4 regions of the Sporosarcina sp. P18a genome follow, and region 1 is predicted to be linked to each of the others. Evidence: riboswitches for the same ligand, from Rfam matches in the RefSeq annotation. Region 1 holds a riboswitch; each other region holds the start of a gene.
The links. Region 1 has a riboswitch for S-adenosylmethionine ahead of CSV75_RS12990 (methionine ABC transporter ATP-binding protein). Riboswitches for the same ligand answer to the same signal wherever they lie in the genome.
Positions count from the first base shown of each region.

Region 2: it holds a riboswitch for S-adenosylmethionine, as region 1 does, so the genes downstream of both, CSV75_RS12030 (O-acetylhomoserine aminocarboxypropyltransferase/cysteine synthase family protein) here and CSV75_RS12990 (methionine ABC transporter ATP-binding protein) in region 1, are expected to answer to the same signal.
Region 3: it holds a riboswitch for S-adenosylmethionine, as region 1 does, so the genes downstream of both, metK (methionine adenosyltransferase) here and CSV75_RS12990 (methionine ABC transporter ATP-binding protein) in region 1, are expected to answer to the same signal.
Region 4: it holds a riboswitch for S-adenosylmethionine, as region 1 does, so the genes downstream of both, CSV75_RS10470 (bifunctional homocysteine S-methyltransferase/methylenetetrahydrofolate reductase) here and CSV75_RS12990 (methionine ABC transporter ATP-binding protein) in region 1, are expected to answer to the same signal.

Region 1 covers NZ_PDYQ01000005.1:52,818-55,011, reverse strand. The annotation lists gene CSV75_RS13000 (toprim domain-containing protein) at 1-347, shown strand, start outside; gene CSV75_RS12995 (thioredoxin family protein) at 328-627, shown strand; SAM riboswitch class I at 677-782, shown strand; gene CSV75_RS12990 (methionine ABC transporter ATP-binding protein) at 1,126-2,151, shown strand; gene CSV75_RS12985 (methionine ABC transporter permease) at 2,144-2,194, shown strand, end outside.
Region 2 covers NZ_PDYQ01000004.1:90,224-92,417, reverse strand. The annotation lists gene CSV75_RS12030 (O-acetylhomoserine aminocarboxypropyltransferase/cysteine synthase family protein) at 1-1,075, opposite strand, end outside; SAM riboswitch class I at 1,231-1,334, opposite strand; gene CSV75_RS12025 (sulfite exporter TauE/SafE family protein) at 1,869-2,194, opposite strand, start outside.
Region 3 covers NZ_PDYQ01000001.1:15,612-17,805, forward strand. The annotation lists gene pckA (phosphoenolpyruvate carboxykinase (ATP)) at 1-789, opposite strand, end outside; SAM riboswitch class I at 967-1,086, shown strand; gene metK (methionine adenosyltransferase) at 1,263-2,194, shown strand, end outside.
Region 4 covers NZ_PDYQ01000003.1:158,337-160,530, forward strand. The annotation lists gene CSV75_RS10460 (biotin transporter BioY) at 1-274, opposite strand, end outside; gene CSV75_RS10465 (hypothetical protein) at 404-601, opposite strand; SAM riboswitch class I at 766-877, shown strand; gene CSV75_RS10470 (bifunctional homocysteine S-methyltransferase/methylenetetrahydrofolate reductase) at 962-2,194, shown strand, end outside.

The DNA.
Region 1 (2,194 bases):
TTGTAGAAGGCGGTTCGGATCGTAAGCGGCTAGTACCGATCCTTGCAGAGCCTGTAGAGATTCTTTGTACGAATGGCACGATCAGTGCGTATCATATTGAAGAACTGCTTGAACCGTACGAGCAGCAAGATCTGTTCGTCTTTATGGATGCGGACGCCTCCGGTGAGTCCATTCGTAAGCTGTTCAAACAACTGTATCCAGAAGCGAGACATTTATACACGGATCGTCTCTACCGTCAAGTGGAAACGACTCCCGTTAAGCTATTGGCAAGCATTTTAGCTGCTGCTAATTTTAAAGTACATTCCAAGTATTTGGCAGGTGGACAACATGAATCATTGGACAATTGAAGACTGGCAACGCACACAGGCGGCAGAGCAAGTAGCCGCTTTTTATTTATATACACCAATGTGTGGAACGTGTGCAGTCGCTTCAAAAATGCTTACGGTGATCGAGACAATGCGCCCGCAACTACCGATTGGAAAGGCAGACTTGAATTATGTCCAGGAAATCGCAACTGAATATGAGGTGGAAAGTGTTCCTTGTTTACTCATTCACCGAAAAGGACAGCCTGTAGAAAAGATTTACGCCTTTCAATCCGTCCCGTATCTACTAGAGAAGCTCAGTTGACAATTGAAATAAAAGTATGGTATAAGTAGTTAATCAATTGAATACGTAACTCTTATAAAGAGCGGTGGAGGGAAGTGCCCTATGAAGCCCGGCAACCGTCACATATGTGAAATGGTGCCAATTCACTCAAAGCGTAATGCTTTGATAGATGAGAGAAATGGTAACGTACATAACTACATACGTTCGGCCTTTCTGCTTATCTGCAGGAAGGCTTTTTTAAACTAAAGCGGAGGATGCCGTTTAGCTCCGACAGGCGTTGGAGAGCTTAAAAGCAAGGCGCTTTTTGCCTTGATCTTAAGATCGAAACGACCCGAGGAGCTGGCATCTGAAGCTGGATGATACAAAAGCGGAAAGCGCCGTGCAGGCTCGACAGGCGTTGGAAGACTTACCACAAAGGCGCCTTTTGCCTTTTTGGTAAGTCTGTAACGTCCCGAGAGCCTAGTGCTTGTAGTATTCTAAAAAAACAGATTTAAAAGACTTAATAAGGTGGTGCGGAAAATGATTCAACTAACAAACGTTCATAAAAAGTTCCAATTGAACCGTTCAGAAATTGTCGCGGTAGATGACGTGACATTATCCATCAAAGAGGGAGAAATTTTCGGCGTCATCGGGTACAGTGGGGCAGGAAAAAGTACATTAATTCGACTATTGAACGGTCTTGAAACGCCTACGTCCGGCAGTATCATGATTCACGGACAAGAAATGACTTCATTACAAGGTGCTGGCCTTCGGAATGCGCGTCAGAAAATCAGCATGATCTTCCAGCACTTTAACTTACTGTGGTCTAGAACAGTAGAAGAGAATATCATGTTTCCTCTCGAAATTGCTGGCGTAAAGAAATCGGCACGTAAGCAAAAAGTGAAGGAATTGATTGATCTCGTTGGATTGACAGGTCGAGAACAGGCGTATCCATCGCAATTATCAGGTGGTCAGAAGCAACGTGTCGGCATTGCGCGCGCGCTTGCAAATGATCCTGAAGTCCTGCTCTGTGATGAAGCGACGTCCGCACTAGATCCAGAGACGACGAATGCGATTCTTGATTTACTAACAGATATTAATGAGCGTCTTGGACTAACGATTGTGTTGATTACGCATGAAATGCACGTCATCCGGAAGATCTGTCATCGCGTGGCGGTCATGGAAGCGGGGAAAGTCGTGGAAATGGGCAATGTACTAGATGTCTTCCAATCCCCACAAGCGGATATTACAAAGCGTTTCATTTCGCAAGTGACTGATAGTGCAGATACGGACGCAGCGATGGCACATTTACAGCAGGAATCGCCGCACGGCAAATTGATCAAGCTAGCTTTCATTGGCGACCGTACAGAGCAGCCGCTACTTGCTGAATTGATCCGTAAATTCCCCATCGATGTCAACATCGTGCAAGGAAATATTTCGACAACACGTGACGGCGCATACGGCACACTCGTCTTGCAACTAGTAGGGGACGTGGCGGTTATAGAGGAAGCAATTGCTTTCCTGGATGCCAATGAAGTGAAGACGGAGGTGCTGATCCATGATTGAGCAATGGTTCCCAAACGTGAATTGGGATAAAATGTGGGAAGCA
Region 2 (2,194 bases), on a different contig from region 1:
CATTGTCGATTACTTGTCTTCCTGCATCGCGTCCACCTTTAATACCGAATACGATAATTGAACCATAGCCGTTTTTCAAATATTTATTTGCTAGTTCCGCTGTTGGATGATCCTCTAGACCAGTATACGTCACCCATTCTACTGCCGGGTGTTGTTGTAGGAATGCCGCGACTTTTTGTGCGTTCTCATTGTGACGAGGTACGCGTAAATGAAGGGTTTCCAAACCTTGCAACAAGTTAAATGCACTATCTGGTGACAGACATGGACCGAAGTCTCTTAGCAATTGCACGCGCAGTTTCGTTGCGAAAGCCGCGGCAGCTGTATCGATTCCGTAACGTAAGCCATGATAGGATTCATCCGGCTCTGTAAAGCCCGGGAATCTACCTTGTGTCCAATCGAATTTCCCTGCATCCACGGCTACACCACCGATGGTCGTACCGTGTCCGCCAATCCATTTCGTCGCTGAGTGGATCACTACATCTGCACCGTACTCGATAGGATTTGATCCATAAGGAGACGGGAATGTATTATCTACTAGTAATGGAATGCCATTATCATGTGCGATGTTCGCAACAGCTTCCACGTCAAGAACTTGCAAACTCGGGTTACCAATTGTTTCTGCAAACAACGCTTTCGTTTTATCCGTAATAGCTGCTTCAAAGTTCTTTGGATCGGACGCGTCAACAAACTTCACGTTGATGCCATAGCGTGGTAATGTCACGGCGAATAAGTTATATGTGCCACCGTAGAGATTGCTGGCTGCAACGATTTCATCGCCCGCTTCAGCGATGTTCATAATAGAAAAAGCAATGGCCGCCATTCCAGAAGACAATGCCACTGCAGCTGTTCCACCTTCTAACTGCGCGACACGCTCTTCAAAGACAGCTACTGTCGGGTTCGTAATTCTTGTATAAATATTGCCGGCTTCTTTCAAGGCAAATAAGTTTTGTGCGTGCTCCGTGTCTCTGAATACATAAGAAGTCGTACGATGAATCGGTAAGGCACGTGAGCCTGTTTCTGGATCCGGCTTTTGCCCTCCGTGTAATAATATCGTTTCTGGCTGTAAATTCGTCATAACCATTCCCCTTTTTTATGTATTGATGGAACAACGAAATTCCTCGGACAACTTCCTCCTAGAACTAGACAAGAAAAACACAAGAGGACGATTCGCTAAGTACAGAAAAAGCCATCTTCCATAATAAGAAGAGGGCTCTGCTTTCGCTCATTCCTCCCTTATCTTCCAAACTATTGAAAGTTTGTAGGAAGTAGCACCTTTGCTTTCGCCGGTTGCCGGGCATCACAGGGCCTAATCCCTCCGCCTCTCTTGATAAGAGTATGTCTATTCGTTTTCCATCGTTGAAAAATAGTATACGGCTATTCCTAGTCTATTGCAAGGTAATTTAATTGAATGTTTTGAAGTTAATATTAATTTTAATACCTTGCAATGAAAGTAGGAAAAGTGAAGGCACCGTTGATCTGCGTTCCAGGCGAACGCTTTCCCGAGGGCGTGGCTTGAGCCAAGCGAACAGCGAAGGGTTCGCTTTGCCGTATTTCTGTGTACTTTGCAGAAATTAAGGCACCTGACAGGGTCTCTAGACACACGCTGATCCTCTGGGAAGAGCCGTTACGAAGAACGGCTTTTGCGAGTAAAAGCGCAGCGTTAGGAGCACATCATTGCACTCGTCGCCTTCCACTTACGATCAACTAGTTTACGTCCTTGATTATTTTGACGTATAATGATTTACACATTTACTAAACGGGAGCTACCTACAAGAGCCGAAGTGCATTTAATGATGTTCCACTTATGACTTCACACAAAAAATCACCAGCACATGTTCATTGAACGATGTGCTGGCGATTGTGATTGGTTAGAATATGTCCCACCATATTTTCACGGCGGAAGCCATGATAAGTACGGCTAGGATGCTTTGTAGTACTTTGGTGTTTACTTTTCGGCTCATTTTTACACCGAGCGGAGCGGCAATGATGCTAGCGACAATCATAACGACAGCTGGTCCATAGGGTACTTGCCCTGTTAAGAGCTTGCCTGATGCCGAGCCCACCGATGACAACAGCGTAATTGCTAGGGATGTAGCAATCGTGACGCGTGTGGGGATTTTTAGTATCACGAGCATAATCGGTACCATGATAAATGCGCCGCCAGCTCCGACGATTCCAGCCGCCAAGCCGACGA
Region 3 (2,194 bases), on a different contig from region 1:
CACGCCATTATCAGACCAGCCGTGCTCATCGTCACCAATAAGTTTACGGTCAGCATCTGCCGAAAGCGTAGTTTTACCTGTTCCAGATAGACCAAAGAACAAAGCAACATCGCCTTCTTCTCCAACGTTTGCTGAACAGTGCATGGATAGGATATCTTGCTCGGGTAGTAAGTAGTTCATAACAGAGAAAATAGATTTCTTCATTTCCCCAGCGTACTCTGTTCCACCAATTAAGACAATTCGCTTTTCAAGCGATAAAATGATGAATGTTTCAGAGTTTGTGCCATCCACTTTTGGATCCGCTTTAAATGAAGGGGCTGCCAAAATGGTGAATTGCGATTCATGTGCTTTCAATTCTTCTTCAGTTGGACGGATGAATAGTTGGTGAACGAACTGATTTTGCCAAGCTAATTCATTAATAACCTGGATAGACAATTGGGAGTCTTTATCTGCTCCTGCAAATCCTTTAAAAACAAACAATTCGTCTTTTTTCTTCAAATGTTCGATGACTTTTGTGTATAATGAATCAAAGATCTCCTCTGAAATCGGACTGTTTGTGCTACCCCAATCTACTTTATCCTTAGACACTGCATCTTCAACGATGAATTTGTCCTTAGGTGAGCGTCCTGTATATTTACCTGTACGAGCAGTGATTGCACCGTCAGCAGAAAGTTTAGCTTCGCCTCTTGCCACTGCTTTTTCCGTTAGTTCTGCCACAGACGCTTGGATCGTCACGTTGCTTCCACTAAGAAGACTTTTTAAACTATCATCAATTTTTGCAGATATCATGTTTACATACCGTCCTTTGCGTAGTCGATTTATTTTTATCTTACTGAGAATATCCTAATTCGTAAATAGTATAACACATTAAGAATATTAATCTATACTAATGGAAAACTCAAGTGATTTGGAAGAAATAATTTGACAAAATCCAAACTTTTTAATACGATGTGACATGAACGGATACTCTTATCCCGAGTTGGTGGAGGGTACAGGCCCTGTGAAACCCGGCAACCTGCAATAGACGTAAGTCTAACGCGAAGGTGCCAAACCTGAAGCAAGGTTTAATTCCTTGGACGATAAGAGTGAAAGGTGCTGCGCGTGAAATTTTGCCTTTTACTCATGGATTGAATATGAGTGGAGGGCTTTTTATATTGTCTAGCCCTGAATCCTTATGGTATATGCTTGACGTCTAGGCGTGGAACTTTACCAGGGACTTATGAGAGTACCGTATCATGATGCTTAATATAGGGGGAAATAACATGACAAACCGTCGACTGTTTACATCAGAATCAGTTACAGAAGGCCATCCTGACAAGATGTGCGACCAAATTTCAGATGCAATTTTAGATGCGATCCTAACGGAAGATCCAAATGCGCGTGTGGCATGTGAAACGAGTATAACGACTGGACTCGTATTGGTAATGGGAGAAATCACTACGACAACGTATGTGGATATTCCAAAAGTCGTTCGCGACACTGTTAAGGAAATTGGGTATGTTCGTGCGAAATACGGCTTCGATTACGAAACGTCCGCTGTACTTACATCCATTGATGAGCAATCACCTGAAATCGCTGCAAGTGTCAATGTGGCACTCGAAGCACGTGAAGGCTCTATGTCTGATGAAGAATTAGAGGCAATCGGTGCAGGAGACCAAGGCCTGATGTTTGGATATGCATGTAATGAAACGCCAGAATTAATGCCTCTGCCAATCAGCCTGTCTCATAAATTGGCACAACGCCTGGCACAAGCTCGTAAAGAAGAACTTATTTCCTATTTACGTCCTGACGGTAAAACACAAGTAACGGTAGAATATGACCAAGATAATAATCCTGTGCGAATTGACACAATCGTTATTTCCACACAACATCACCCTGAAGCAACACTCGAGCAAATCGAGCAGGATATAAAGAATGTTGTTATTGATGCAGTCGTTCCAAAGAACTTATTGGACGAGCATACTAAATACTTCATTAATCCTACTGGCAGCTTTGTCGTTGGTGGCCCTCAAGGAGACTCTGGATTGACTGGACGTAAAATCATCGTTGATACGTATGGTGGATATGCCCGTCATGGTGGCGGTGCATTCTCGGGGAAAGATGCTACGAAAGTGGACCGTTCGGCTTCTTACGCAGCGCGTTATGTGGCAAAGAACATCGTTGCAGCTGGACTGGCTGAGCACTGTGAAGTTCA
Region 4 (2,194 bases), on a different contig from region 1:
AGCCTCCTGAAAATTTAGCGAAGACTGGTGCTCCTGCTAGTCCTATTAACATATAGACGGTCATCGATAACGCACCTAGACGACTACCAAGTAATAGTCCTGATAAGATAGCGAAAAAAGTTTGTAATGTGATGGGTACTCCACCAACTACTAAAAACGGCACGAAGGATGTAATATTCGCTCCAATCATCATTAACGCTGCGAACATCCCGCTATATACAATAGTTAGTGCGCTGAATCTACTTCCCGGTCTTCTCTCTGCTGCTATTGTCATTACGACACCTCTTTTTAAATTGGTTACCTCATAAATAATATCGGTTAACCCATTACGTGTCAACAAAATTTATTTTTTGGTTAACTCATAAAAGCAGACAAAAAAAGACTGCAGCATACCGCTGACAGCCTACTTCTTCTCATCAATCTGTTCTTCCTTTTCTTTGCGAAACAAAACACTTGAGATTAAACCACTGAATATAGCAGCCCCAATTGTAATGTACACACGCATATCATAAGCAACCTCTTCGTAACTGTTACCTATCATAATCCAAGCAAGTGTACCTACAAGAACAGCGATTGGAAATGAGTATTTAAAGAAACGCATAATTTCTCACCTTTTCGAGTTATTTCATTAATTTTAGCATATATACCGCAATTTCTCTATGCACTAACTCCGCGCTTTGAACTTCACCAAACGTTCACTTGACGATATCCAACAAAGCCGCTATGATGTGGTTAGAATAATCTAAATAATTGAATAAGAAACATATCTTATCAAGAGAAGCCGAGGGACTGGCCCGTCGACGCTTCAGCAACCAGCCATTTAGGCAAGGTGCTACTTCCAGCAGTCTGTCAAATTGACACTCTGAAAAGATGAGAGGGAACTAGTCATTGAGATTACAAAGCCTTCTAATATACTTGAAGGCTTTTTTTGATTAAAAAAGGCTAAAGGGGAGATGGATTTATGTCATTGCTCGAGAAACTACAAACAAATGTCCTAACGGCAGATGGTGCAATGGGGACGATTTTATATTCTTACGGAATTGATTACTGTTATGAAGAACTAAATATAGAAAAGCCTGAAATTATAGAGCAAATTCACCAAGACTACATCTCAGCTGGTGCAGATATAATCCAGACTAACACTTACAGTGCGAACGCAATCAAATTAGCTCGCTACGGCTTAGAAAGTCATGTCACGGATTTCAATAAAGCAGCCATTCAAATTGCCAAACGCGCAGCGGCGCCTGGGGGGCAATTTGTACTTGGAACAATAGGCGGCTTGCGAGGTATACGTAAAAGCGATGCGACATTGGATGAAATTGAAAAAGTCGTACTTGAACAAGCCAATGCATTATTAACAGGTGATCCTGATGGTCTCCTATTGGAGACGTATTATGACTTTGAAGAGTTATCATCGGTAGTTACAACATTAAAGAAAATTACGGATGTTCCATTGATTGCACAAGTTTCTATGCATGATCCCGGTGTATTACAGAACGGACTTTCATTAAACGATGCACTTCATCAGCTCGAGTCTCTTGGAGCAGATATCGTAGGCGTTAACTGTCGATTAGGTCCTTACCACACGATTCAAGCATTCGATAATGTGACATTACCAGAGAAAGCATTTTTATCCGCATATCCAAACGCCAGTCTATTAGATGTAGAAGATGGACGTATTGTTTATGAATCAGAGGCAGAATACTTTGGACGCGCTGCTGTATTACTTCGTGATCAAGGCGTTCGATTGATTGGAGGATGTTGCGGGACAACACCTAAGCATATTAAAGCGGCGAAAACACAGTTAGCGCGACTGACACCTATCACGGAAAAGGTCGTACAACCGGCGAAACCTATCGTGATTCATGAAGCGGATCCGGCAAAACATCAACCTCTTCACGAAAAAGCGAAAACAGAGCGTACGGTAATTGTAGAACTAGATACACCGCGCCACTTGGAAACAGAAGATTATATCAAAGGTGCAAATTTGTTATATGACGCGGGAGTTGACGCTATAACAATGGCAGATAATTCACTTGCTTCTCCACGCATCAGCAACATGGCGATGGGCTCGATCGTCAAGATGCAACATAATATCCGCCCGCTTGTACATTTAACGTGTCGCGATCACAATCTCATTGGCTTACAATCACATTTGATGGGGCTTGATGCATTAGGCATTCACGATATCCTA